DNA from 2 places in the Litchfieldia luteola genome. Region 1 is predicted to be linked to the other one. Evidence: riboswitches for the same ligand, from Rfam matches in the RefSeq annotation. Region 1 holds a riboswitch; the other holds the start of a gene.
The links. A riboswitch is a leader RNA that binds a small molecule or an ion and turns the genes downstream of it on or off. The one in region 1 is predicted to bind cobalamin.
Positions count from the first base shown of each region.

Region 2: another riboswitch for cobalamin. It lies ahead of J2Z26_RS15490 (DUF4430 domain-containing protein); the one in region 1 lies ahead of J2Z26_RS00530 (acyl-CoA thioesterase).

Region 1 is NZ_JAGGKM010000001.1:92,123-95,552, forward strand. Features, by position in the region: gene J2Z26_RS00520 (ABC transporter permease) at 1-172, shown strand, start outside; gene J2Z26_RS00525 (metallophosphoesterase) at 338-1,450, shown strand; cobalamin riboswitch at 1,616-1,792, shown strand; gene J2Z26_RS00530 (acyl-CoA thioesterase) at 1,967-2,446, shown strand; gene J2Z26_RS00535 (ribonucleoside-diphosphate reductase subunit alpha) at 2,451-3,430, shown strand, end outside.
Region 2 is NZ_JAGGKM010000005.1:183,087-186,516, forward strand. Features, by position in the region: gene J2Z26_RS15485 (glycosyltransferase family 2 protein) at 84-1,460, opposite strand; cobalamin riboswitch at 1,607-1,805, shown strand; gene J2Z26_RS15490 (DUF4430 domain-containing protein) at 1,927-3,430, shown strand, end outside.

The sequences.
Region 1 (3,430 bases):
AAATCTGTGTTACATTATGCCTATTTATTATGGAGCAGCAGCGATTAAAGGTGTCATGGTTTATGGAGATGGCTTCATGCAAATCTGGGGTTATCTTCTCGGGTTAATCTTGTATGCATTTCTGTTATACCTACTAAACACACAAGCCTTAAAAAAGTTTAGGAAACTATAACCTTACGGAACATGGGGAGGAACAGCGGAACATGGGGACGGTCCTCATGTTTCTTTCGTTTCGCTAAACGAAGAAAACAGTAGAACCGTCCCAGTGTTTTACTATTGGTTCAAATGTCGGTAATATAGTAACCAGACATAACTAATAGGAATGGAGACACAGGAGATGGGAATTGTTTTTATAGGCATCGTTTCGATTTTGTTATATGGAGCGCTTGTCTATTACGTTGGATGGAGCAGCTGGAGTTTGTTCCGACCGAAAGAAAGCCCTTATAAACGAAAAATTAAAATACTGTATATTATTACGCTAACAATCGTTTCAACCTCTTTCATTGTGGGACGAGTTTTCGGATTTGTCTTGTTTAATATCTTAGGCGCTTATTGGATGGCTGTATTTTATTTATTAATAATAATTCTTCCAGTGGTGCATCTCAGCGTTTGGTTATTGCAACTAACACGGGTTCCGCGTCACCGAGTTGAGAAATGGGCAGGTATTATTACCCTTATTCTTGTAATTAGCTTAATAAGCTATGGATCTTATAATGCTTATAGCCCGGTCGTGAGCACCTATCAGATGAATATCGATAAGCCAGCAGGTGACATCGGTGAGCTAAATGTCGTCATGGCATCTGACATGCACTTCGGTTTACTGTCGAACAGAGATCATGCCCAGCGTCTTGTAAAGGAAATCAATCTGCTACAGCCTGATATCGTTTTATTCCCTGGAGATGTTTTTGATGATGATATTGAACAGTATATTCAGCAAGGTATGGACGAAGTGTTGTCTGGCATTCAATCTACATACGGAGTGTACGCTTCATTAGGGAATCATGATAAGTATGAGGGCACGATGGAACAGCTTATTAAGGTACTCCAAGACAGCAATATGGAGGTACTGTATGATGAGGCCATACTGATTGAGAATAGCCTGACTATAGTAGGACGCAAGGACCTTACAGATAGCGACCGGCTCTCGGTTCCCGCGCTTATGGACGGTGTCGATATGTCGAAGCCGGTCATTATGTTGGACCACCAGCCATATGAACTGGATATCGCGCAGGAAAACGGTATCGACCTTCTAGTAGCGGGACATACGCATCGCGGACAGGTGTTTCCGGGCAATCTGATTACTAGTAAAATTTACGAAGTTGACTGGGGCTATCTACAGAAAGAACAGCTGCACACGGTGGTTTCGTCTGGATACGGCTTCTGGGGCCCGCCGATTCGTCTTGGGTCTCGATCTGAAATTGTTCAGATAACGGTAACGTTCGCTCAATAACCGTTTGATTTTCTTTCATTTCACCTCGAGTATTTATGAAATAGTAGTAGAAGAGAGAGTTTAGAGTGTCTTAACCAAAATAGAATTTTTTAGTTGCCAAAGATGGGAATATATACTACACTACCAATATATTGATTCTTCATTGTTAATAAAAACTACATATTGTGTATTACCAATAAAAATGGTGTTTAAAATACTTAATAGGGAATCTGGTGAAAGTCCAGAGCTGTCCCCGCAACTGTAAGTGCAGACGAAATAAGTACATCCACTGTCATATGATGGGAAGGACTTAGAGTAGGACGAAGCACAAGTCAGGAGACCTGCCATTTTTATATCGTGTTATCTTCTTCGGGAGTTGGGAAGGTAGAATGAGGGTATGTTAATAGTGGGGAAAGACTGACTTTTTCCCATGTGTTAATACTATCATGTAATTCTACTAATGAATCCATTACTCAAGAGGTAATGGATTTTTTTTGTTTCAAATGAATTTTACATCATAGGAAAGAAGGAAATTGCATGAACAAATTATCTACGAATGTCTCACGGACCATTCAAACAAAGCTTGTATTGCCCCCTGATACAAATCATATGGGAACGATTTTTGGAGGGACTGTTTTATCCTATATTGACGAGATAGCAGCCATAGCAGCGATGAAGCATAGCAAGAAAGTAGTGGTAACTGCTTCGATAGATACTGTTAATTTCTTAAGTTCCGCAAAAGTAGGAGATATTTTAACCCTAGAAGGCTTTGTTATTTCAACCGGCAGAACGTCTATGGAGGTTTATGTGAAAGTAGAGTGTGAAAAATATGAGACTGGAGAAAGAACATTAACAACGACGTCCATTTTAACAATGGTTGCGATTAATGAAGATGGGAAGCCAGTGCCTGTACCAGGTGTTACTCCAGAAACAGAAGAAGAAAAACAGTTTCTACTACATGCAAAACAAAGAAAAGAAAGAAGATTAAAGATAGCAAATCTTGCAGAGGAGTTCTAAAACTATGAAAACACAAATCAAAACTACTATAGAAAGTATCATTCAAGAGGTAGGCCAAATTTATCACTTACAAACAAATTTTTTACTGGAAAGTATTTCAGGTTTAGAAGAAGAAAATCAAAGAGAACAAGCGCTTCATTTTGCATTAAATCAAATTTCCCTAGAAGAACCTAATTGGACATATGTAGCAGCACAAATGTATTTACATAAATTGTATCAGGATGCAGCAAAAGTAAGGGGATACGAGGCTAAGAAGAAATATGGTTCCTTTTATTCACTGGTAGATCATTTAGCGGAGATAGGTATTTATGAACAGAATCTACTACAATCGTATTCAAAGGAAGAAATAGAGGAATTAGAGAGTATTATTGATCCCCAAAAAGATCATCTATTTCAATATATCGGCCTATTCCTATTAGCAGACCGATATTTAGCGAAAGATTATCAGGGCACTATTTATGAATTGCCACAAGAACGGTTTATGATTATTTCTATGTTTCTAATGATGAATGAAGATAAAGAAAAGCGGATTTCATATATAAAAGAGGCCTATTGGGCTTTAAGTCATTTACATATGACCGTTGCAACACCTACTTTAGCTAATGCAGGGAAACGAGTTGGACAGCTATCATCATGCTTTATCGATACGGTCGATGACTCATTAGACGGTATTTACTTGAATAACTGGGATGTTGCAAGATTGAGTAAGGATGGCGGAGGCTTAGGTTTATATTACGGCAAGGTTCGTGCGTTAGGATCTGATATTAAAAAGTTTAAAGGCAATTCATCTGGAATCGTACCTTGGATCAGGCAAATCAACAACACGGCTGTAAGTGTGGATCAATTAGGTCAACGGCAAGGGGCAATTGCTGTGTATTTAGATATATTTCACAAAGATATTATGAATGGATTTTTAGATTTAAAAACAAATAATGGTGACGAGAGAAGAAAAGCACATGATATTTTTACTGGCGTTTCTATCCC
Region 2 (3,430 bases), on a different contig from region 1:
TGTAACAAATAACTCATGTGAATGGTCGTACGAACTAGTTATTGGGAGAAAGATTAAATTCATTTTAAAAAGGGTGACACCTATTATTCACCCTTTTCATCACTTTGACCAAACTGATTTGTTCCAGAACGTTCAAACTTGTTCCATCCAACACTATAGCCTTTTAGTGCCATTAGTATAGATTTCCACGTAACATAGGCTATTAAATAGCGGTAGGCCAATCTCTGAATAAAAACCCATAGTAGTGGTTTCATTTTTTCTTTTTCTAACTTAAAAGCATAAATTGATGCAACTGTATCTGTGAGATAAAAAAACAGAGCGAAGAGAAAGATTGATTTTGCTCCCGTTAGCAATGCAATTATAAAAATGACGTCAATTAGAGGAGCAGTAAGGTAAAGGAAATATGAAAATAGCATACTTGGTATTGCGAAGTATTTTAAGGTTCTATTTTTGGAGTGAAATATCGTTTTTTTATGCTTCCACGAACTTTGGAGTATGCCATATGACCAACGATAGCGTTGTTTTATAAAATCTTTTATCTTCTCAGGGCATTCTTCATAGGACAGAGCACGGTCTTCGTAAATGATTTTGTAGTCGTTATTTAAAAGCTTTAAGGTTAAGTCCGTATCCTCTGCTAGTGTGTCATGGTCATAGTAACCCGCCTTTACAACGGCTTTTTTTCTCCAGGCACTGTTCGAACCTGGGACAACGGTTATACAATTAAGGTATTCATAGGCTCTTTTCTCAAGATTAAAAGCAGTGACATATTCAATATGCTGCCAGACGGCTAAGTAATTTGAGAGATTACCAATCTTACAATTACCAGAAACAGCTGCTACGTTACGGTCTTTAAAGGGTCTTACTAAATAGGTAATGGCTCGTTCTGTAAAAATGGTATCAGCATCAATTGTGATCACAATGTCTCCAACGGCCTTCTGGAACCCAATGTTAAGTGCAGAAGCTTTTCCGCCATTCTCTTTTTCAATAACCTTTACTTTCCTAGAACCTTTAAAAGCATTTTTCACAACTTGAACGGTTTGGTCAGTAGAGCCATCATCAACAACTAAAATTTCGCTAATACGATACTTACTTTTCTTAATTGCTCTCACGGTACGTTCAATCACAACTTCTTCATTATAGACAGGAATAATAACACTCACTTTTGGTCTGAATTTCTTTTTACGGCGACGTTTAATGCGTTTCTTTTTCAAAGGTTTTTTAGTGCGTTTATATTCTTTTTGTTTGTATTGCTTGTAGCTAAAATACATTAAAATAGCCATTCTAATTAGTCCGATAATAATAGCTACCAGTAAATATATTTTTAAAATAGTAGATAATAAGACCAATGTGAAATCAAAGAAATAAATGAAAAGTAACATAGTGAATAGGACCGTGGTGAAACTAATCTTCACCAATCTCCAACGCTTCCCTGTTTCATCCTGAAATATAGGTTTGCTCAACCTATCACCACCTTTTCCTATTACATGTATATGACTATAAGAGTAGATGGGTATAGGCAGTGTTGTTATCTTTCCTCGAGTTTAAAAAACATTTCCCACTATACAAACCCTCCCAACATTTGTATAATAAGGTTCGACATAAAAAATTGAATTAGCAAAAAATAGGTGCTATTTATCTTCGATGTACTAGGGTAGATAGCTTAATAGGGAAGTTGGTGTAAATCCAACGCGGTCCCGCCACTGTAAGTGAGAGCAACCTATATTACGTCACTGTCTTAAAAGGATGGGAAGACATAGGAAGCGATGATCATGAGCCAGGAAACCTGCCTGTTTTTTTTGCACCAAGGCCTACGCGGATAGGAGGGTGTTAAGACGGATCGCAACTCATGAGTCCGTGATACTTAACATCAAATCTCCTCCAGAGGGGATTTTTTTTATGGAAAAATCACAGATAGGAGAGAAACAGATGAAAAAATTGAACACATTCTTGTCATTTCTTGTAGCATTTACTCTTTTGTTTGGAAGCTTCCATACAACAGCTTTTGCACAGGAAAATAAAGAAGAAAGCGTTACAGTTATCGGTAGTAAAGAAACACTCGTTGATTTAAATGCTGTTGCGGATGCTGAAGGCTCATCGGCGTTTGATGCACTAGTAAAAGCAGTCGGTGAAGCGAATATTGAATTTACTGAAAGCCAATATGGAAAAATGATCACCTCAATTCAAGGTGTTAAAGCTGAGGGGACTTTCTTCTGGGCATTCTATGTAAATGGTGTTGGAGCACAAGTTGGTGCAGATAGCTACATCCTACAAGATGGCGATCAACTAAGTTTTGTTTATCAAGACTGGACAGTGGCAACTAACAATAAAGCTTTTCTAACAGTTAATGGGAAAGAAGCTACCCCATTAAAAGAGGCGACAGACGTTGGCTTTATTAATAATCCAACTGCGCTTGACTTATTAACGGTTGTGCTTGGTCATGACAAACTTGAGACATCTGTTTCTGAATATGGAATAATGATCAATGGTATCTCTGGTATTGCAGCTGAAGGCACATACTACTGGGCTTTTTATGTAAACGGTGAAATGGCTTCTGTTGGAGCAGATAGCTACAAACTTAAAGCGGGAGATCAAATCACATTCAAGTATGAATCATGGGAATCAGCAACAGAAAAGGAAACAACTGAGGACACAGTAGAAACACCTGCTACTCCTTTTGATAAAAATGCACTAGGTGCTTCAGTTGAAACTGCAGTAGCTTATGTACTAGCAAATCAAGTAGGCGAATGGGAAGCAATTGCCTTAAAACAAGCAGGTAAAACGGTACCAGCTTCTTATTTAGAAAATGTAAAAACACTCGTAAATGAAAAGCAAGGAAAGTTTGCTAGAATCACAGATACAGAGCGCTACGCACTAGGTATTTTAGCAGCAGGAGAAAACCCAACAGCGTTTGAAGGTTATAACTTAATAGAAGCAATTTATAATGGTAATGTTACAAAGCAAGGTCTAAATGGCGTGGTTTATGGATTACTTGCATTAGATAGTGCAAACTTTGAGGTTCCTGCTAATGCTACATGGACACGTGAAAAACTAGTAAACCACCTTCTTGAAAATCAAAACGAAGATGGCGGCTGGTCATGGGATGGTAGTGCAAAAAGTGATATCGACACAACTGCTATGGTTTTAACGGCACTAGCAGGCTACCAAGACCAAGCTGAAGTAAAAGTTCACATCGACATCGCAGTTGAATTTTTATCTGCACAATACCTAGCTGGAAAAATTGATAACAGCTCTACAGCAGCACAAGTTGTTATTGCATTATCCGCTCTAGGAGTGGATGCAAATGGAGAATTGTTTGCAAAAGACCGAAGCAGCTTAATCGGCTTCTTACTATCCTTCCAAAATGCAGATGGCGGCTTTGACTGGCAAGGTGGAGATGAGAGTGATGTATTCTCAACAGCCCAAGGCTTCC